4 regions of the Clostridioides sp. ES-W-0016-02 genome follow, and region 3 is predicted to be linked to each of the others. Evidence: riboswitches for the same ligand, from Rfam matches in the RefSeq annotation. Region 3 holds a riboswitch; each other region holds the start of a gene.
The links. A riboswitch is a leader RNA that binds a small molecule or an ion and turns the genes downstream of it on or off. The one in region 3 is predicted to bind cyclic di-GMP.
Positions count from the first base shown of each region.

Region 1: it holds a riboswitch for cyclic di-GMP, as region 3 does, so the genes downstream of both, IC758_RS18565 (type II secretion system protein) here and IC758_RS15280 (M60 family metallopeptidase) in region 3, are expected to answer to the same signal.
Region 2: it holds a riboswitch for cyclic di-GMP, as region 3 does, so the genes downstream of both, flgB (flagellar basal body rod protein FlgB) here and IC758_RS15280 (M60 family metallopeptidase) in region 3, are expected to answer to the same signal.
Region 4: it holds a riboswitch for cyclic di-GMP, as region 3 does, so the genes downstream of both, IC758_RS10570 (SH3 domain-containing protein) here and IC758_RS15280 (M60 family metallopeptidase) in region 3, are expected to answer to the same signal.

Region 1 is NZ_CP061361.1:4,006,125-4,012,113, forward strand. It holds gene IC758_RS18550 (PilN domain-containing protein) at 1-258, opposite strand, end outside; gene IC758_RS18555 (type II secretion system F family protein) at 274-1,482, opposite strand; gene IC758_RS18560 (GspE/PulE family protein) at 1,494-3,170, opposite strand; gene IC758_RS18565 (type II secretion system protein) at 3,325-3,816, opposite strand; cyclic di-GMP riboswitch class II at 3,974-4,059, opposite strand; gene IC758_RS18570 (ribose-phosphate diphosphokinase) at 4,903-5,853, opposite strand; gene glmU (bifunctional UDP-N-acetylglucosamine diphosphorylase/glucosamine-1-phosphate N-acetyltransferase GlmU) at 5,948-5,989, opposite strand, start outside.
Region 2 is NZ_CP061361.1:321,230-327,218, reverse strand. It holds gene fliF (flagellar basal-body MS-ring/collar protein FliF) at 1-1,295, opposite strand, end outside; gene fliE (flagellar hook-basal body complex protein FliE) at 1,320-1,637, opposite strand; gene flgC (flagellar basal body rod protein FlgC) at 1,647-2,051, opposite strand; gene flgB (flagellar basal body rod protein FlgB) at 2,059-2,376, opposite strand; cyclic di-GMP riboswitch class I at 2,782-2,871, opposite strand; gene IC758_RS01830 (radical SAM protein) at 3,053-4,180, opposite strand; gene rfbF (glucose-1-phosphate cytidylyltransferase) at 4,209-4,982, opposite strand; gene IC758_RS01820 (class I SAM-dependent methyltransferase) at 5,083-5,989, opposite strand, start outside.
Region 3 is NZ_CP061361.1:3,255,532-3,261,520, reverse strand. It holds gene IC758_RS15290 (cell wall-binding protein Cwp8) at 148-2,037, shown strand; gene IC758_RS15285 (cell wall-binding protein Cwp9) at 2,540-3,943, shown strand; cyclic di-GMP riboswitch class I at 4,148-4,233, shown strand; gene IC758_RS15280 (M60 family metallopeptidase) at 4,356-5,989, shown strand, end outside.
Region 4 is NZ_CP061361.1:2,163,682-2,169,670, reverse strand. It holds gene IC758_RS10575 (FtsX-like permease family protein) at 1-2,058, opposite strand, end outside; cyclic di-GMP riboswitch class I at 2,741-2,834, shown strand; gene IC758_RS10570 (SH3 domain-containing protein) at 2,920-3,402, shown strand; gene IC758_RS10565 (PadR family transcriptional regulator) at 3,652-4,179, opposite strand; gene IC758_RS10560 (AAA family ATPase) at 4,556-5,050, shown strand; gene IC758_RS10555 (hypothetical protein) at 5,340-5,738, shown strand.

The DNA.
Region 1 (5,989 bases), 750 kb from region 3:
ATCCATCTTAGGCAACTTTTGAGGTTTTAGAATTACATCTCTCGTATTCAAACAAAACACTATATGTTTTGATTTTAACTTTACATTTTCTAATGCATATCTCAATAGAGCATACTTTTCTTTAGAAAAATCTTGAGCAATATCCTCTATTGAAAATACATTAAAGTTTTTTATATAAAATTTATCTTTATCATGTTTGTATCTGCCTTCAACTATGGATATAGAATCACCATAATATGATACATAAACCTTATTCATTTGTTGTTTTCCCTCCTACATAGCATCATATATACTAAGCATTGGCATGAATATTGATACAACCAGTACCGCAACTATAATACCAACTGCAATTATTAAAACAGGTTCTATCATTGATGCCATTCTATTTAGATAAATTTCGGATTCATATTCATAGAATTCAGCCATCTGTCTACTTATGTTCTCTAATTCCCCTGTCTGTTCCCCTATAGCTATCATCTGCACTAAAACTGAATCAAAATACGTATATCTTTCTAAGTTTTCTGCTAGACTTTCACCTCTTGTTATTCCATCTTTTGCTGATGTTAAAATCTTTTCTGCCATAGTATTATTTACACTATCTATAATATAATCAAGCCCTTGAACTAATGGATACCCAGTTGATACAAATAGATACAATGCTCTTGAAAATCGTGTAGCCACCATACAGTTTATACCTTTTCCCAATACAGGAATCTTATTTATAACTCTATCCTTTTGAGCTCTACCCACTGGTGTTTTTAGATACTTCTTAAATTGGTAAATAGACAGTATAATAACTAAAAGTACTATTGGCCAAAATGTCTTCATAAATGTACCAAATCCCATAACAATCCTTGTTACAAGTGGAAGAGTGGCACCTACTGTTGTGATTGAATTAATCATCTTAGGTACCATAAATGCTGTAAATATAAAAATCATTATAAATGAAGAAATCAAAACTATTAATGGGTATGTAGCTGCATTTCTAAGCTTTTGCTTAACTCTATGCTCACTGGAATAAAATGAAGCCATACTTTTTAATACTTCATCTAGTTTACCTGTAGCCTCACCTGTAGCCACCATAGCACCAAGTAACTTTGGAAACTTAGACTTTGGTGCAAGCATTGAGTCAGCAATAGTAGAACCTATTTTTATCTCTGCTACTATACGATTTATTTCTTCTCTTAATGTAACATTAGTTGACCTTCCTGCTAATGTTTCTAATCCAGAAATACTATTTATACCAGAAGATACTATAATAGCAAACTGTCTGCAAAAATGGCTTATTTGGTCAGCCCCTAAGTCTTTTTTTCTCTTTCTAGAAGATATATTTATATTTTTACTTTTACTTTCTTTGATTTCAAGAACTCTAAGATTTCTTTTTCTAAGAAGACTTTTAGCTTCATTAAAATCATTAGCTTCAATCACATCAGTTTGCTTTTTCCCATCCTCTTTTATTATTGTGTACTTAAAACTTTTCATAATATCATCCCTTAATCAGTCATCAAAATTATTCTAATCATTTCTTCTACTGTTGTCTTTCCACCTAAAACCTTTTTAACTATATCCTCTTTTAGACTAATCATACCTTGTTTTTTAGCTAACTTTAAAATTTCTCTTTGATTTGCAGATGAATCTATTAGCTCTTTTATTTCTGGTGTAATTTCAAGCATTTCAAATATACCTAGACGACCCTTATATCCAGTATTATTACATCTTTCACATCCCTGTCCTTTATAGATAGTCACTGATTCGTTTACATCAATGCCAAGAGCCTTTTTTTCTCCAGTGTCTGCCTCATATGAAATTCTACAATGTTCACATATTTTTCGTGTCAGCCTTTGAGATATTACCCCTAAAAGAGATGAAGTTATCAAAAAACTTTCCACATCCATATCTAAAAGACGTGAAATCGCTCCGACTGCTGTATTTGCATGTAATGTACTTAAAACTAAATGTCCTGTAAGAGAAGCTCTAATTGCTATTTCAGCAGTTTCTGTATCTCTTATCTCTCCAACCATTATTATATCTGGGTCTTGACGCATAAAGGCTCTAAGCCCACTGGCAAAAGTAAGTCCTGCCTTCTCATTTATTTGAGATTGATTTACACCAGGTAGTTCATACTCTATAGGGTCTTCTATCGTTAATAAATTTCTATTTTCCGTATTCAATTGATTTAGCATTGAATATAATGTAGTAGTTTTTCCACTTCCAGTAGGTCCAACTACCAATATAAGCCCATAAGGAGTATTTATTAACTCATCATATATCTTAGAGCCATGTTCATCTATTCCTAGTACTTCTTTACTTACCATAAAATTACTCTTATCAAGTACTCTCATTGCTATTTTTTCATCCCTATTAGTAGGCATTGTAGAAACCCTAAAATCTATAGGTTTATTATCTACTTTTAAATATATTCTACCATCTTGTGGAATCCGCTTTTCAGATATATTTATATCTGACATTATTTTTATACGACTTATTACCGCTTTGTATGGAGCAGAGTTCATTCTCATATATTCTCTTAACATTCCATCTATTCTAAATCTAACACGCATGTAATTTTCGCTTTGTTCTATATGTATATCACTGGCCTCCATTCTAACAGCATTTTCTAGTATATTATTTACTAGTCTTACTATTGGAGCAGCATTTACATCCTCTTCAAGGATTACTGTTTCTCTAATTCCACCAGTCTTGTTTTTGTTGTATTCAGTCATTGCTTTATTTATTTCTGAATGTGCATAAGCATGACCTATTGCTTTGTTTATATCTTCTGCACTTGATATAAATATTTCGACATCTTTACCTGACATACGTCTTACATCTTGAACTGCTTCTCTGTCTTGTGGGTCTGACATGGCTAGACATATCTTGTCTCCATCGATTTTGAATGGAAATATCGCATATCTTTTACATATATTTTCTGGAACCATTTTTGTAGCTAATGTGTCTATTTCTGTTCCTTCTAAAAATACACTTTCTATATCCAAAAGTTCTTTTAATACACTTATTAATAAGTTACTATCTATAAGACCTTCTTGTACTAGAAATTCTCCTAGTCTTTTTCCACTGTTTTTTTGTTCTGATAATGCCCATTTAAGCTGGTCTTCTGTTATGTATCCTTTTTCAACCAGTTTGTCTCCTATTCTAACTTTTTTAGCCACAGATTTCACTCCTTTACTATCTCAATTATATCATCATTTGTGATTGGACATTAAAGAAAATAGTATAAAAGACAGGAAGATTTTCTTCCTGCCTTTTTCATTAAATTTATAATTAAACTTAAATATAATCAAATAATAAATATATTATTTACTATTAATTACCACTACTACCATTATCCTCTAAATTATCTATAAGAATGATGTATATATCACCTTTATCTAAAGCACTAGTTAACTTACTAGAAAGATTTTCATCTGTATAAACCTTATCTTCCCCTATATCAGATACTAGTTTGTTCGCTTGTTCTTTTGTTATTGTTGCGCCATCTATCAATAATGCTAATTTTTTATTATTACTAACTTTAACTAAATCATAAGTTCCACCAATATCAGAATTTTCTATATCAGATTCCAAGTATGATTTTAAGTGCGTTTTTATATCTGTAGGTAATGTGTTAGTATCTGCATAATAAGACAATGCTGCACTTTTAACTGAACTATAATCAGACTCAACACTTGCTACCTTAGCTTTGTTTATATTACTAAATAAAGCTGGAACTGCCACTACTGCTAATATACCTATAATTGCAATTACTACCAATAATTCCACTAAAGTGAAACCTTTTTTATTCTTTCTTAACTTCATTTTTATTCCCCCTCAATTTTTTTAATTAATACTTAATTATAATATATCTGGTTAAAAATCTAAGTAAAATTATTTACACGTACTAACCAGATTTATTTCTAGCATATAACCATTTTTTTGAACAAAAAAAACTATGAAAATAAAAGTATCATAAATACAATTTCATAGCCGGTTGCACCACTAACTCAATATGTTCCAAGGTGCCCACATTACAGAACATACATCAACGTTTCTATTTTATTAAATTTAGAATGATATATAACTCATAATAGAGATACATATCCACTTATATTATATAATAGTTACCACATTTTAGCAATACAGTTTATATTATTTATATATACCAAACTTTAACATATTCAAACATAATTTCCGAAAGTAATTATACTATACAAAAAAAGAAACATCTCCCTACAATTATCATATATCGTAAGGAGATATTTATAAATTATCATTTAGTTTTATCATTGTCATTTCCATCCTTTGCTAATATTTATTTGAAAGCTAAAAGCTATTACAATATAGTATTTTATTAAAAACATCTATATATAAACATTCTATATTCTTGCAGTTATGATTCAGCCACAATCACTATATAAATGAAACTCTTCATCTATATATATGCTTATCGTACAAAATTACTTTCTTTACAGTAACTTTATATAATCCAGAACCCTCTCACAAACACTAAAGATATAGAATAGATACTATTTTCAATTCTTATAAATAAACTTTCAATAGATTTTTATATTTACTTTAGATTGTGGCTGAATCAATTAATTATTAGGGGTTCATCTTCAATCCTTCCCATTGGAAACACCTCTTTCTTTAATTTATATTTACATAATACTACATAATTCAAACTTTTTCAATGATTTTTCCAAATATTTTTTATATTCGTAATATTCATAATTTTATATTTTTTATTAAATTTAGTTTTTAATTACTTATCCACATGTTTTACAAGAAACATTTACTTTTATATACACACATACAACTCCAATAAATTATACTAATACATAAATTAGATATTAAAAAAGAGTTGCTTAAAAACTTACTTTAAGCAACTCTTATAAATCTAATTAATTAAAATAATTTACTTACTGATTCATTAGAGAATATCATTCTTATAGCATCTCCAAATAAAGGAGCTACTGTTTTTATTTTTATCTTATCTATTCTTTTTTCTTCAGGAAGTTGTATAGTATCAAGAACTATTAACTCACTTATTTCTGAATTAGAAATTCTTTCAATAGCTGGTCCTGATAATACACCATGAGTACAACAAGCATAAACATCTTTTGCTCCAAACTCTTTAAGCGCATTTGCAGCATTAACGATTGTTCCAGCTGTATCTATCATATCATCTAATAGTATAACATTTTTACCTTTAACATCACCTATTAAGTTCATAACTTCACATACATTAGCTTTTGGTCTTCTCTTATCTATTATCGCTATTGGAACTTCTCCATTTAAAGTATTAGCAAACTTTCTTGATCTAGTAACACTTCCTAAATCTGGAGATACTACTACTAAATCTTCTATTTTCTTTTCATTGAAGTAATCTGCTAATATTGTTCCACCTAATAAGTGGTCTAGTGGTATATCAAAGTATCCTTGTATTTGAGCTGCATGTAAATCCATTGTTAATACTCTGTCTGCTCCAGCAGCAGTTATTAAGTTTGCAACTAATTTAGCAGTGATTGGATCTCTTGCCTTAGCTTTTCTATCTTGTCTTGCATATCCATAGTAAGGAATAACTGCTGTTATTCTTCCTGCTGATGCTCTCTTTAATGCATCAATTAAGATTAATAACTCCATTAAGTTATCATTTACTGGACTATTAGTAGATTGTACTACAAACACATCACAACCTCTTACTGTCTCATTCATGTTTACACATATTTCACCATCACTAAATGTACCTACTTCACAGTCTAGCACTGATACACCTATATAGTCAGCTATTTTTTGTGCTAACTCTTTCGATGAATTACCTGCAATAATTTTAATCTCGCTTCCGCTAGTATTCATTTATGTAACCCTCCTGAAAATTTTAAAATCCTAATGAATATAATTTATAATAATTTCGAGCTAATTTTATTAGCCAAAATAATAAACTAAGTAACTACTTACCTTGATTATCTTTTTGATTCTTCTTTTCTACCCA
Region 2 (5,989 bases), 1.3 Mb from region 3:
ATTATATTGTTTTTGAATCCTTCTTTTTCAATATCTTCCATTTCTTGTTTAGCTTCTGCCTTACCTTTAGGGTCAAATACCATTGAAACAACGCTAAGAGTATCTCCCCTAGCTCCATCCATGCCTATAGCATTATTAACAATATCTTCCACATCAGCTTGAACACCTTTAGCTATTTTTCCATCTATAGCAACAGAAGCTGTCAATCTTTTAAGTTCTCCAGGCGCAACTATAGTGTGAGTTTCAATCTTACCTGTTTCATATTCAAAACTCTCATCTAAACTATCTTCTGTATTAGTACCATTTTTATTTCCTTGGTTATTCATATTAGCATCTACACCTTGGACATTATTTGTTGCAGATTTAGATGAATTTTTTGACCTTGTTTCCTTTATAGCAACTTTATCAGGGTCAATTTTTATTTCAGTTTTTTCAGCTGTATCAAAACTCAAATCAGCATTTACTGTAGCTTTTACTTTTCCTGTACCAAATATTGGTTCTAACATATCTAAAATAGATTTTTCTAATTGTTTATTCAACGCCTGCTCAGATGCCTTATTTTTATCAATACTAATAGCACCATTTATCGGTTGATTGTTTTCATCAACTTCTTCATCATCTAAGATGCCTTCAGATAATAAGTTCATTTTGTTATCAATAACTTGAACATTTTTCTCTGGTATATTTGTAACACTTCCTGATACAAGTGCCATAACAGATTTTATTTGATTTTTCTCTAAAGTAGTTCCTGGCTTTAGCATCAAATAAACTGCTGCACTTCCTGGAACAGCTTCCTTCTCAAATACAGAAGACTCACCAAATGTTATATGTACTCTAGTATCTTCCACCTGAGGAAAACTCTTGATTGTTTTTTCTATTTCTCCTTGTATCATTCGTTGCTTCTTAATTTGAAACTCTTCATCAGTAAGACCTATTGATGAACTATCATCCATAAGTGCAAATCCTTTAGAACCACTTGTCAAACTTGGAGCTAACTCTAATCTCAACTTATCAACTTCTGTTCTAGGAACATAAATTGTACTTCCTTTTACCTTGGTATCTATCTTTCTAGACTCTAATTCTGCTGATATATCTGCAGCATCTTGAACATCTAGTTCTGAAAATAAGACTGCATACTTATTTTTGCTTGCAGATATTGCTGTAAATACTAGCGCTAAACATATAGCAACAATCCCTATACCTAATGCTATCTTAGTTCCCTTTTTTAGAGAACTTATTTTTGTCCTAGATTTAGCAACTTGCTCCTTAATCTTATTTTTAAAACTGGCTATCATTGATTATTACTCCTGTTCAAAAGGCTAAATTTGTACTTTATTCATTTCTTGATATGCATCATGAATCTTATTTCTAACTTCTATTAAATATTGCATAGATAGTTGTGCTTCTTGACCTTTTAACATAACTTCATGCATAGAAACATCTTCGCCTTTTATAAATTTTTCTTTCATATTATCTGCTGTAACTTGCTGAAAATTGACTTTATCTATAGTATCCATTATTACATCTTCGAAATTCTTTTTTTCTTCTTTATTATTAAAATTTAATGGTTTTGTTTCTCCAATTAAATTATCTAACTTTGCACCTTGCATTAAATTGTTAATTTGTGTAATTGGCATAATTTATCCCTACTTTCCTATTTCCAGTGCTTTTGCTATCATAGACTTCTGAGCATTTAATGTATCTATATTAGACTCATATGCTCGTGAAGCTGTTATTAAATCTGTCATTTCAACCAATATATTTACATTTGGATATTCTACGTATCCATTTGGCTTTGCATCTGGATGAGATGGGTCATATACTTCTTTAAGAGGTGATTTATCATCTTCAACAGATGTGACTTTTACTCCTAGCATACCTAATTTGTTATCATAGTTTTCTTCAAAGGAAACAATTTTTCTTCTGTATGCTTCTCCATTTGGACCTCTTGTAGCGTTTATGTTAGCTACATTAGATGATATGATATCCATTTTCAAGCTTTCTGCTGTTAAACCACTAGCAGAGATCTCCATTCCACTGAACACACTCATCTTCTAATTACCTCCCACTTATTATTGATTTAGTCATTGCTATTTTACCATTTGCAAAACCTATCAAAGCATTGTATTGTAACGTTGTCATTGCTTGATTTACCTTTTCTTCTTCTATATCTACATTATTACCATCCACTCTTAATCCCTTGGAATTGTCTGTTTTTTCTTCTATTTTAGGCATGGCATCATTTAATGTTTCTTCAAAAGTTACATAGTGTTTCTTATAGCCCTCAGTATTTATATTTGCTATATTATTTGCTATTGTCTGACTTCTTAAATTAGTTGCATCTAATCCCATTTTTATAATGTCATATGTATTCATACTCACTCCTCCTTAAAATATTTTCATCTACTCTATTTATTAATTAAAAACAGAGTTGCTATATTACAAAAAATGACTTCTTTATTTATTCAAATTAATTACATTTCTATTACATTAATATAATAATGTATCATTTTAGTAAGAAAACAAATTTTTTCTCAGTAAACTCCAGTGAAAATAAAAAAAAAATTTAATATATATTTAATTTTTTCTACGCAAAGTTGCCTTTTTTTGTAAAATAGTCACTTTTTTATACGCTTTATCTTTATTTTAAATTATAAATCGGTAAAATTTGTTATTATATATACTTTCTACTGTAATAAAGTAATATTTTCATAATAAAATGACCGCCAAAAAGGCAGTCAATTCGACTAATCCTACGCATACAGTATACTTAGGACTCTTTTTGGCAACTGGCTAGCATAGTTTGTTATACAAACCTTAGCCCCTATAGCTTTGCGTCGCTAGATTTCTCTAGTTTTGCCTATTTAGTTTTAACTTAAGTATACAATAAATAACAATTTTTTTAAACATTTTTTACTTATATTTTTAATATTTCAATTAATATTCGATATTTATAGCTAAATATCCAGCATAAATTAAGAATTTGTTATTACAAAAAATAAAACAGCTTAAAATATTCATTCTAAGCTGTTTTTATTTTTTATATAAATATCTATAATGTAACTAGATGAGATTCTTCTTTATCCCATTCAGGAGAAAACTTATTTCCTATTTGTATGAAAGAAGACTTTTTATTCCAATTAGCAAATGAAGATTGATAGCACACCTTACATGAATCATTCATATTTACAGTATTAATATTTTTTCTAAACTTTTTATATTCCAAAGAATTCCACATTTCTTCAAAAGTTTTATATTTGTCAATATGAAACAACTTTATAGGTGTAGACATACATGAACGTACAAATCCATCTGACCCTAAAAAAAAGTCTCTCCATGCTGTAAAACAATCCTTATGTAGTTTTTCACATGCACTATCTTCACCTTGTATATGAGGTAACTTAAGAATAATATTTAACTCATCTGCTAAAACCTCTGCTTCCTCAAATACTTTTTTAACCTCATCTTGGCAATCATATAAACTTTCATCATGCATATTTTCATCAAATACAGTTAGATACACTACCTTAAGCTCTTGTAAACCTATTTTTTCAGCTAATCTAACCATTTTTGGTATCTCATACAAATTAGACTTCATTGCTGTGAAAACAAAATTCATATATGGCCAATTTATACCTCTTTTACTCTTTTCATCTGCTATATGTTTAATGTTTTTTATGATATGATTAAAATCAGCTCCTGATCTTATATTATCATTAATCTCTTTAGATGCCCCATCTAAACTTATAGCTATAATGTCAGTTTCTGTATTGAAGATATCATCAAATAATTTATCCAATTTCATACCGTTTGTACAAAAATATTTTCTAAGACCATTTTTTTTTGCCCAATATAAGAAATCAACAAAATTTGGATGTACTGTTGGTTCTCCCCAGCCCATTAAGGTTACTTCTTCTACTTCATTTAATATATTCTCAAATTTTTCAGTCCATTTAAAATCAAAAATTGTTGCTTTGAATTCTGCTGAATTTCTTCCACACATAATGCAATTTAAATTGCAAGCATTCGTAAGTTCAAATACTAATCTTCTGGGTTTCGCTTCTAGAATGATAGTCTGATTATATGACTCACTTTCATTCAAATTGCTATTCTTTTGTTGTAACTCTGTCAAAGAGTTAGTTTGTTTTAAATCAATTGTTTTAGCTCTCAATATACTCATATTGATATCCCTCTTATTTCTATGTATTTTACCATATTTTCCAAAAAGCTTTATTTTCTTTCCAAAGAGAATTAAGATTGTTCATATCTCTTTCATTGTCCATACATGCCCATAAACCTTCATGCTTATATACTGCTATTTCTCCTTTTTTAGCTAGATTTTCAAATAGACCATATTCCAAATCACACTCATTATCTTCTGTGAGATATCTTAATAGTTTTTTATTAAATACCATATACCCACCATTTATTAACCCCTTTGATGTTTGTGATTTTTCTTCAAATGATTTAAGTACCTCACCATCTGCAATAAGTTCTCCAAATCTAGCAGGAGGTCTTACACCAGATATTGTAAGTAACTTACCAACTTTATTATGAAAGTGTATTAATTTATTTATATTTATATTTGCTAATCCGTCTCCATATGTTAATAAATTTATATCTTCTTCAAGATATTTCTCTATTTTCTTTAATCGCGCTCCTTTTTGAGACTCTATACCTGTATCAACTAATGTTACTTTCCATTCACTTTCATCATGATTATTATGAAATTCTATTGAATTACTTCCTATATTAATCGTAAAATCATTATTTTTACTATCATAATGCAGAAAATAATCTTTTATAACATTTGCTTTGTATCCAAGGCATATGATAAATTCTTTTACTCCATAATAAGAATATATTTTCATTATATGCCATAATATTGGCTTCCCTCCTATTTCAACCATAGGCTTGGGAACTATACTAGTAATATCTCCAAGTCTACTTCCATATCCTCCTGCTAAAATCACTACTTTCATATTAAAATGCCTCACTTAATTATAGTATATAAAAATTTAAGAATAGAATTTTTTATCAAAGATAGATATCATAGATAAGTAGAATTTCTCTATGATAATGTTAAAACTTGTATTTTTGTTCTCCATTTATTAGACTTACTTTAATCTTATGTTTGTCCAACAAATCCTTTATTTCATCCTCATAGTTCCAATTCATTACTATAATCTTATCGATTCCTCTCATACATATATCTTTAAAAGAAACTATCTCATGTCCAGTTCCTGGTATAAATTTATTTTGTTTATTTTCATTTATATCAATCACACAATCAATAAATTTATGTTGTGGATCTATATTATTCAAAAATGTAACTCCCTTAGCTCCTGCACCCCATATTGCTATCTTACTCTTTTCTGATTCTAAGTAATGTTTCCATCTTTCTGCCTGTATTCTTATATTTTCAGCATAATCAATAACTATATTTAAAATACTTTTTTTTATATTCTCGCCATTTACCTTGCATATAGCATATAAATATTGTCCTTTAAAGGTATGGTTTATCTCTAATATATCAAATCCACATTCCTGTAATAACAAATTTAGTGACTTTTTATTAAAATATGAGCAATGCTCATAAAAAAAGTCATACATTATATTATTCTTTAGTATCCACTCTACACATGGTGTTTCAATATAAAGTATAGAGTTTGGAGAGTTTACTAGCGCCTTCTTTATTGATTTCATTATATCTTTAGGGTTTTGCATATGCTCTATGACATGTCTTATAAAAACGCAATCTGCAGATATATCTGTACATGTATCATCATAGTATTTTTTTTCAAATAGTAAGCTTCCATCTAACATGACAGTTTCTCCTACATAACTTGGGTCAAATCCATATCCTTTTCCTTTGGACCTTTGTATGAAAGTTTTGAGAAACTCTCCTTTCCCACATCCAACTTCTACAACGACTTTTTTACTTAAATTATATTCTTTAATTAAATATGATATTATTTCATTAATATGA
Region 3 (5,989 bases):
ACTTTTTATTCTTATATTTCTAATATATGCATTAGTAAATTATGTAAACTTATAAAATGTATTGATAAATAATATTATATATAATATTATCTATATGTGGGAAATACGAATATAAAAAATTAAATACAATATTCGGAGGACATAAATATGTTAAGTAACAAAAAGAGAAGTATGGCAATAGTAATGGCAGGAGCTACAGTTATGAGTGCAGCAGCACCAATATTCGCAGACAACACTGTGTCAGAAAATGTTGATAAAAATTACACAGTAAGTGCAAAAGATTCTACTAAACTAATCGAAGAGGTTAGAAAAGCATTAGAGATTAAGTTTGAAGAGACAAAAGCAGGAGCGAATGTAAATGATAGAGTTTATGATATAAAAGTAGATAATGTAAACTTAACTAATGCAACTCAATTACAAAACAAGATAAACTCATTAGTAGAAGGACAAAGTTTAAAAGTTACTATACAAGATAAAGGCCATCAAACTATAGGTGGAAAAGTAGTTGACTATAAAATTGAAAACTACAAAACAGCTCAAGAAATAGTAGATGCAGTTAATGCTTTCAATGCAACTTTAGCAGAAGATTCTGATAGCAAGTTAACAGCAACTATAAAGTCTACTAGTACAGTTGAAGTAAAAAGAGCAAAAGATTCAAAAAATACAATTACAGTAAATGTAGGAGACCAACATTTAGACTTTGCAAAACCAGTAACATCAGAAGAAGGTACTTTTGAAGGATATGAAAAGCGTTACAGCGATATAGAATCAAAAGAATTACATACAATAACAGTTAAAAATGCAGATTTACAAGACATATCAGCAGAAGATTTATTTGATGGAGTTAGATTAACTACATTAGGTAGAGAAATAGTTAATAAAGTTAAAAATGGATATACTTTAACATTTGAGAATGAAGCAATACTTACTCAAGAGCAAGAAGATAGTGATGATAAAGATAAGCCAGAAAAGTCAAGCTTTGATATGGTTTTAAGTAAGACAAATGAAAAGCCAGAAACAATAAGTGTATCAAGTAAAAACCATAAATTAGTTAGAGATTTACACAAAGTACTAACTGATGTAAAAGACGGAAAAGAATTAAAAGTAGAAGTTTTATCTGGAGATTCAAGATTTACAACAGCAGTAGAAGTTAGTAAGGAAAGATTCAAAGATGGAGAAGCAGATTCAATAATTTTAGTTGGAGAAGATGCTATAGTTGATGGATTAGCATCAGCACCACTTGCATCTCAAAAAAATGCACCAATACTATTATCTAAAAAAGATTCATTACCATCAGAAATAGAAGCTGAGATATTAAGAGTACTTGGAAGTAACTTATCTTCTAAGAAAATATATATAGTAGGTGGAGAATCTAAAATATCAAAAGAAACTGAAGAAAAACTTTCTAAATTGGGTGTAAGTAAAGTTGAGAGAGTTTCTGGAGATGATAGATTTGAAACTTCTTTAGAAATAGCAAAACAATTAAAAGATACATTTAAAACTGCATTTGTAGTAGGTGGAAATGGAGAAGCAGATGCTATGAGTATATCTGCTAGAGCTGCTCAATTTGGAGCTCCAATAATAGTTACAGGTAACGAGTTAGATGCAAGTGCTGAAAAATTATTAAAAGGAAAAGAATTAGAAATCGTTGGTGGAGAGAATTCTGTATCAAAAGAAGTTGAAGATAAATTAGTGGAAATAGATTTAAACAACAAAGTTGAAAGACTAGCTGGAGAAAACAGAAAAGATACTAATGCTAAAGTAATCAACAAGTACTATGCAGGAGCAACTAAAGCATATGTTGCAAAAGACGGTTATGTAGGTGGAAATGGACAATTAGTTGATGCACTTACAGCAGCACCACTTGCAGCTAGTTCAAAAGCACCAATAGTATTAACTACAGAAGAACTTTCTAAGTCACAGGAAGAAGTAGTTGAGTTAAGACTTAAAAATGCTACTAAGTTAGTACAAATAGGTGAAGGAATAGCTAAAAATGCTATTGAGAAAATAGCAGAAAAAATAAACTTATTTAAATAAGAACTAATAGTATATAAAAATTGATATTATAAGTTTGTTTAGATAATATAAAATTTCTATAATGTACATTTATACAAGATGCTTAGATAAGATATGATGTCTACAATATAAAATATATACAAATAATGAAATAAAAAGAATAACAGTAAAGAATAACAACAAGGTATCTCATTTAGATTTAATTTGAGATACCTTGTTGTTTTATTTTTTGATTATAATACTGTAAAATTCATATTATAAAAAAATTATTATAAATGATATTGTTTATAATGATTAAACATCTTATTAACATATATTATTTTGAATTTATTACTTAATTAAATAAAATAAGTTATAATGTTTTGAATTTACGGAGAATAAAGACTTTAATTATAGTATTTGAGTTATATGGATAACTATGGTATTATATATAAAATATGGTAACAAAACTGTAACTTTTTATTGAGAATGGATAAAATTATTGATAAAAAATACGAAAAATATATTGGGGGTAAATAATAATATGAAGAATAGTAAAAAGATATTAGCTATAGGACTTACACTATCTTTAGTAATGGTAAATACTCCTATAGTAAATGCGTTGACATCCGTTGAACAAATAAAAGGTAATGACAGGTATGAAACAGCAGCAAAAATAGCAGATAAACAAAGCTATAATACAGCAATACTAATTAATTCAGATAATAGCTTGGCAGATGGTCTTAGTGCAAGTGGTTTAGCTGGAGCTTTAAATGCGCCTATTTTAATGACAAAACAAAATCAAATTCCAAGTACTACTATGGAAAGACTGAACAAAGCAAACACTGTATATATAATAGGTTCAGAATCGACAATAAGTAAAAATATTGAAAATCAATTACTTTCTAAAAAGAAGGTTGTACAAAGAATATTTGGTGAAAATAGATTTGATACGAGCGTAAAAATAGCTGAGAAAATTAAAGAAATCAAGCCTATTGATAAGGTAATTATAGCTAATGGAGTCACAGGAGAAGCAGATGCGATAAGTGCATCACCAGTAGCGGCAAGAGATGGAGTACCTATAATACTTACAGATGGAAATAGTGTAGGGTTTGATACTACAGGATTAAAGAGTTATGCACTTGGTACTAGTGAAATAATAAGTGATGAATTGGTCAAAAGTACAAATTCTGTTAGGTTAGGTGGAACAGATAGATTTGACACCAATAAGAGAGTTATACAAGAGTTTTATAAAAACAGTAAAGAGTTTTACTTAAGCAAGGGTCTACAATTAACGGATGCATTAGTTGCTTCTACAATAGCAAAAAATGCTCCTGTAGTATTAGTGGAAAATGGTAGCAATAAGAGTGTTTTAAGTGGAGCAGATAAACTTACAGTACTTGGAGGGATAAATCAGAATGTAATCAAACAGTGTATAAATCAAGCTTCTCCAAATCAACAAGGACTATATTATAATCCAAATGATAGAGCATTTAAGGACAGAATAAAGGGAAAAGTGTATGCTCATATAAGACAATATAGAAAAGAAAACGGAGTAAAAGAGTTATCTGTAGCAAGTAGATTAGAGGGATTAGCAAATGATTGGTCTAATTTAATGGCAAATAAGAAGACTTTATCTCACACAATAAATGGCAAAAACTCATACTCTACTTTTCTAAAGTACTTAGATTGGAGTGAGATTAAATCTGGATATGTTGCAGTTCAAGGTGAAAATATAATTAAATATAAAATTCCAGATAAACCCGTTTATACAAATAGAGATGCAGATGATATAGGAAATTTTATTTTCAATGAGTGGAAGACAAATCCTGAAGAAGGTACCAATATGCTACATAAAGGATATGAAATAATGGGATTTGGAATAGCCATAACGGGGGATAAGACTATATACGCAACACATGAGTTTTATGGAAGATATAAAGAATAAATATTTGTTATGATTTAGGCATCTTACAAAATGTAACTACACACAAAATGATAGCTGTGAGAAAATAATATATAAATAATAAAATTATAATGGAAAATAACATTTATATTAATACAATAATATAAATGTTATTTTTTTAAAAATTTAGTGAAAAAATTGTATCAAAAAGTTTAAATATGGTATAAAATGGGTAAGAAAGTAGTGAAAATTAAATGGCAAAATTAGGGAAACTTAATGACGCAAAACTATAGGGGTTAAAGCTTTTAAAGCCATATCAGCCAGTTGCTAAAAAGAGTAAAGTCTTTTTATTTTATAATTAAGATTCTCTTTGAGTGTCTTTTTTTATTGTCTGAAACTATAGTATTTAAATTCATGAGAAATTAGAAATTTATTGAGGGAGGATTGTTGTTTCATGAAAAAAGCAATATCTTGTGTACTAGCAGTATCAATGTGTAGTGCACCACTAAACGTTTTTGCAGAACCTATCTTAGAGGGGAAGTTAAGGGCAGTTGAAAAATCAGTTACAGAGAAGTTAAAGGGGAATCTTGAAGTAGATTTAAATTTTTCACTTCCAATAAAAAATAATGAATCAGAAAGTATAACTAATACACAATTGGAATTAAAAGATGATAGTAATAACAGTGGAATAATAAAGCTTGGAGAAAAAGATTCAGGAACATTAAATATTGGGGCAGATAACATAGAGTATACTATAAAAAAACTATCTGCAAGTAGAAGTGAAATAAAAAATAAAGATGAAAATATATCATATTATAATATTGTATTTAATAATTTACCTGTTGGAAAATACAATGTAGAAGTCTCTGGAGGAGGATTCAAGAGTAAGGAAATTAAGGACATTGATATATCAAGTTATTCACAAAGAGTTTTGTTAAGTAATAGAGCAAGTGTAGATGATAAAAATAAACCTCTAAACTATGAACTATTCTTGATGGGTGATGTGAATAATGATGGGAAAGTTGATAAGAAGGATTATGAGGATGTATTGAAAAATATAAACTCAAATAAAAGTGAATATGATTTAAATAGAGATGGAAAGGTAGATATTGCTGACTTAGACTATGTTCAGAAAAATTTAGGGCAAAGTGAAGATGAAAAAAGCCTAGAGAGTATAGTATCTACCAATCCTATAGTAGATACAAGTAAAGTAACATTAGAAAAAAACAGTGATACAAATATTCAAGGTACTGTAGAGGATTTATTCAGTGGAGATAATAGTGGAGTTAAAATATCTCCAGCAAATGCAGATGATAAGATATCAGAAGAAAAACCAGCAGTAATGGATATAGCTTTATCAGAAGCACTTGATATGGAAGTCATAAATATAAAAGCACCTGAAGGGAATGCTCCAGCAAAAGGAATAGTTGAAGTTACAGATAAAGATGGTAATGTTCAACAGATTCCTTATGAAAATAAAGAATATGTAGAAACTTTAAAAGAAGAGCAGAAGCAAGAGGAAGTAAATAATGAGCAAGAAGAAACAAATAATAAAGATGAAAATATAGAGCAGTCTGACAATAATTTAGACAATAATCAAGAAGAAAAAAATGATAAAGAAGATTCAAATACAACTGATAAAGAAAACAACGATAAAGAAAATTCATCAACAGATAAGTCTGATTCAGACAAAGATACATCAAAACAAGAAGACAATATCAGCAAAGATGATAATTCTACAACATCTACATATGGTAGGTCAGCAGTAGAAACATATGCAGAAGTTCAAAATAGTGATATAGTAATAAATCTTGGTAAACAAGTAGCAGTAAAAAAGATAACAATAAAAATAACAGCTACAACAGCAAATGATAGAAATCTTGCAGAAATATCTAAAGTTGAATTTTTAAATAATGTTTATAAAGAAATACCAAAACCAGATATGAATATACCTAAAATCAATAAAATATCGACTAGTACTGCTGTTGGAAACGAAAAAGTATCTTTTTATTGGAATAATGAAGTAAATGTATCTGCATATGAACTTGTATTAGATACGATTGACAGTAAAGGAAAAGTACTATCGAC
Region 4 (5,989 bases), 1.1 Mb from region 3:
ACTAAGCATAATTGCAATTTGTGATGTATCTTTAGCAATCAGCATTTTGAAAAACATTGCTGTAATAAATCCAGAAATCGAAACAGATAGAATAATAGCTAACTTTATAACAAGTCTTAATTGGCTAATAACAGAGCCTAATGTCTGACTTACATAATCATCCATATTTGTAACTTTTGCAGGATAACAATCCATTCTATACTGATCTAATTTATCTGTTAAATTAACTCCAGGTTTCATATTTAAATTTATGATATACCATAAAATTGTATCTTTTTTGTAAGGTAGCATCGCTTTTGCAGTCTTACCACCATATGTAACATCTTGATAAATGCCACTAACAGTGAGAATTAGTTCATTATCTTCTTCTGAAAAAATGGATAAATTATCTCCAACACTTTTCCCTAGTTCATCAGCATTTATAACAGATAGAGCAATCTCATTTTCATTTGTTGGTGCAGAACCATTTACATATTCAAGTGGAAAAGTTGAAAAATCTCCATTTTCTATTTTCATGTTTTCTATCGCACCATCCTGATTCACTACCTTATAAGAACTCGTTATAAAGGAATCATATTTTTCAACATCATCATCACTTTCAATCACATTCAATATAGAATTAAGATGGTTTTGAGTTTCATTTGTCTGTTGCAAATCAATGCGAATATCGCTTTGACCAGCTCCCATATAAGTAATAAATTCTGGAGACTGAATAGTATTTAGAAAATTAAGTGGTACAATCATGAGGAAGGTGCAGACAGCATAAACAAAGCAGAGTAAGCTATAAATGGTAAATCTTCCAGTTACTTCATTTAATCCTAAAAAGAGATTAACATTTGTTATTTTGCTTTTGTACAGTTTTATATTATATCTGTTTTGTTTAGTGGTCATTGAAGTACCTGTTTTTAATGCTTCTACTGCTGATATTTTATTAAATCTTTTGAGTATTAGATTACAAAAGAATATAACTGCTATAAATACAATAACTGCACCAATTAATGGGATAAAGACACTAAAAGTATTTTTTTCTACTGTACCCATATAAAGATTGATATTCTCTGTAAAAAAAGTTCCAATAAATAATGAGGTTATATAACCAAAAAAACTTGCTAAAGATGCAATCAATAGATATTTTGCAAGATACAACTTTCGGATATTAACACTTTGGATACCAATTGCTTTCATAACACCAATTTCACGATAATCTTCTTCAATAGTTGTAATTAGTGTAAATCGTAAGCATAAAGTAGAAATTATAATAAGTAGAATACTAATTAATATAATAATTGCAACTAAAATTCCATCAGATAATGCATTTAGTACTTGATAAAGAGAATAAGTTATTGATGTTCCTGTTTGTGGAAGATTAGTTGATTGATATAACGTTTCAAATTCACTAATTTTATTTATATCATTTAATAGAAATTCAATAAGGTACTCACTTTCACCTAAGTTAGCATGTAAAGTATTCCAATCATCATTACTGATTAAGAAACGCTTTGAAGTAACAAGGGAAGGGTTCATTTGTACATCACGCACAAAGTCTTTTATTGTAAATTCCATGAAGAAATCACCATTGGCTATTTGTATCTTATCTCCAATATTTAAATTATTTTGTTTCATGTAATAGACAGGAACCCCTATTTCTCCATTTTCTACTTTTAATATAGCATTATTCATGTCTAACAAAAAATCGAACTTACTATTTTGCCTCACAAAACTATTTTCTAAAACACTGTCAGATTGGCTTTTTTTCTCATTTCCTAGAAAAATATTTCTTCCATTGATATTTAGAAGTTCAACCGTTTGTTGTTCTTTTACAGACGGAGTTGAAGATGTAAATTCATTGATTAATTTTTGGTTTAATTCTCCAGAATACATTTGAACATAGTGAGGTGCATGAGATTGTCTAAACAAGGAAGACATAGAACTAGTAAGTTCTATAATGATATTTGTAGCACTAGATACCAACATAGCTGCCAGGAAAATAAATATGAATAATGTGGCTGTTACTACTTTATTTCTTGCTAAATCTTTTTGTAATATTCTTTTTAACATATTTCATCCTCGTTTCTTAAAAATTTTAAAAAATTAAAAATAGCATAAGTATAGCAATGTAAATAACTAAAGTAAGTGAACTGAGTTGAATATAAAAAAACTCAAGAAAGTGTATCATAAGTGATTTTTTTATTAATGTTATATATTGATAAGAGATAACAATAGTTACCACTATTTTCATTAAAATTTTTATTAGTTAGTCTTTATGTACTTTCATAATCATACAAATATATGTAGATTTTATACTTATATCTATTCTATAGACTGACCGTCGGTTTATATTAATGATACAGTGATATACCTTTTTTGTCAAGTAAGCTTTAAAAAATTATGATACCTAAATAGTGTTCAATAATCAAAAAAGAGATATAAGGTATAAGAACCTGTATGAATACACACAAACTTTTTTGTTAATATATATTTATAAAAGTTCCTGTATTAAAGATATAAGAAATTATGAATTTGTCTTTATATCTTCATATTCTTAATATAGAAAAAAGTTTGTTATAAAAAATTATATGTTAGGTAAATTACTATTTTATAGATGATTCATAGAGAATAATACTTTATTTAGTAATATAAAGATATTTTTTATTTATTATTAATTAAAAATTGAATTTATATTTAATTAATATAAAATTTGAGGGAATATTATTTTGTAAATATTTAATTTGTGTTATTATTCAGATATAGGCAATATTAGATAAATCTAATGACGCAAAGCTATAGGGACTAAAATCTTTATATAATAAAGGTCATGTCAGCCAGTTGCCAAAAAGATAATAATTCTTTTTGTTAAATTTATTTTTTAAGAGTTAGGTATTTTTAATAACTTAAAATTTGGCAAGAGGAGGATTTTAAATGATATCTGAATTAATGTTAAAAAACTTTGATGAATCTAACATCAATTTTAAGACTAAGATTAAATTGAATTTAAGAGAGAAACCAGATATAAACAGTATGAAATTAAAAAGCATACCAGAAGGAAAAATGGTTAAGTTAAATTGTGTAAATGGAAAATGGGCAGAAGTTGAAAGTAATTATGACAAAGGTTGGTTACTATATAAATATTTAGAGAAATTGAGCAATGCTAAAAGTAATAATATTCTAGAAAACAGAAAAAGAAATTACATAGGAAATATAAAAACTAATGGTTTAAATCTAGAATTAAGAAATGACAGAACAACAGATTCAAAAATAATAACTACAATTCCTGATGGTTTTAAAGTTGAAGTCTGTTATAGTGTTGGAAAATGGACAAGAATCAATATTCACAAAAATGGGAAAAGATATTCTGGATATGTATATAGTCAGTATGTAGAAGAATATTCGACTTTGACATAATCATATATAATAAACTTTATAAAAAAGAATCCTAATAAATGCAAGATGTCATTCATAAGGGTATATGAAAATATATTGAGAAAAAAGTTTTATACAATAGTTAAAGGTAATAACTAAAAATGAATATAATATAGATAGGCACTTCATATGAGGTGCCCTTTCTATATCTATGAAAGAAGAGTAAATAAAATAAATACAAAACAGTAAACTATGAATTATATGTGGAAAGCCATTATCTACAGTTTTTGCTTAACCCTTACAAACAGTTAATAATTTTTTTGTTCCAGAAATTTCTGCTAATACTATATCTATCATACGTTTTACATTAGCAACATGAAATTCACTAACTTCTTTTTCCCAATCATCATCTTTTTGCTTAATCCCTGTTAGATATTGATTTAAAACTTCTAATCGTTTTTCTAAAAGCTTCTTTCTTTCTTCTTTTCCTAGGCATTCAATAAAGAATGCTGTAATAGAAAAAATATTAGTGTCATAATCGAATTTTAAAATAGAACTTCTCAAAGTATCGTGAAATTCTATACTTCCTTTTTCTGTGATTGTGTAAACCGTTTTGTCTGGCATATTACCATCCTTTTTAACAGTACCTAAAATCAATCCTCTTTTTTCTAAAGTCTTAATTGTAGTATATACGGTTGAGTCTGCGATATTAAACCAGTACTTTACATTCATGTATTCTAGCACTTTTATAATTTCATAGGCATTAAGAGGCTTTTCATTTATTAGACCTAAAAGCATTGTTGCTGGTTTTGATAACATTATAATTCACTCTCCTTTGTAATATTTATTATTACATAATTATATATATATTAGTTTTATATTAAACTACTACTATTATCTAGCAGTATTATTGTATCATGGAATTTTAATGAAAGAAAGTATGAATATAGATTATGTTACAAATTAATAAATGTATAAAGTTTAAATTAATTATTTCAAAAATTTAAGTAATAAAAACTGATTTATAAGTTTAATTTTCTACTTAATCCATTTAGGAAGGAATATAAGAGACCTAAAGATAACAAAGCAATTGTATATGGTATGAATAATATGATAGATGTTAAAGTATGATTTTTATATGTTGATGTGATAAAATATGACTAACAAATAAATTGAACTTTGAAAGGAAAAATGAATGAAAAATATTTATATTATTGGTGGGACAATGGGAGTAGGCAAAACAACAGTATGCCAATCTCTAAAATTAATCTTGAAAAATAGTGTTTTTCTTGATGGTGATTGGTGTTGGGATATGCATCCATTTCAAATTACTGTTGAAACGAAAAAAATGGTTCTTTCAAATATTTGTTCATTGTTGAATAACTTTATAAAGTGTAGTACTTTTGAAAATATTATTTTTTGTTGGGTAATGCATGAACAAAGTATTATTGATACTATTATATCTTGCCTAGATATATCTGATTGTAGAGTAATAAATATTTCCTTAATTTGTGATGAAACTGTATTGAGAAAAAGGTTGAAGACCGATGTAGAGGAAGGTTTGCGTTTTACTGATGTAATAGAAAGAAGTGTTAACTATTTACCCATGTATGAAATATTAGCAACAACGAAAATTAATGTTTCTAATAAATCTGTCAAAGAGATTGTTGAAGAGATATCTAAATTGTAAAATTTTAGTTTTTAATTTAAAGTTAATGACATTATAGTATTGTTGAACATTCCACTGTTGATTGATAAATATAAAAAAGGAATGCATTGCTTAATTCTATTTGTGTAATTCCTATTGTTCCAGTTAGATTAAGAATAAGGACGAAAAAATATAGTCAAATTTTAATATTCTTCTGATATTATAAAAAATATCTAATATAAAAAAATTAGAAATTTGAAAAAATTTGTAGTTTTTGAGTGAGTATATATTATAATAAAATAGATATAAATTTTTTATGAGGGGAAAGTAAATGAAAAAAAAGAAAAAATTGATTAGGATAATTATATGTTTTTTGCTAGTAATCAGTATTGTAAATCCGCTACAAGTAGAAGCTGAAATTATTAACGATTTTAGTACATCTGTTTACTCAACACAAACGAACTATACATCTACTAATGCTAAGTTTAAGACTATTAAATCTAGAAAAAGACATAGAGGTAGTAGGTCAAATAAAAGTAAAATAAAACTAAAAAAACGAAGTACAAGTAATAAAAGGTATAGAAATGGAATTATAAATAGACATAGTAACAGAAGTATAAAAAAACACAATATAATATCAAAGTTGATATTGTTAGTAATAGTGATATTTATCATTATAGCTATAGTAATAGTAATATTAATTAAAAGAAATAAGAAAAGATTTTATTAGAATATAAAAATAGAATTATTAAAGCCTTATTAAGACTAATTCAAAAATTACATAAAATAGCTAGATAAATAATAAGAAAATAAATTAAATTATTGAAAATAAAATTTAAAAAGTTTGAATTAGGTATAAAATTTTAAGAAAGAAATTAGTATTGATTTTTATTAGTATTATTTTAAAAAAATAGTTTTAAAAGAAGTATATTTAAAAAGCTATAAAAATATATTGACATTTTTTAGAAAAAGTAATATGAT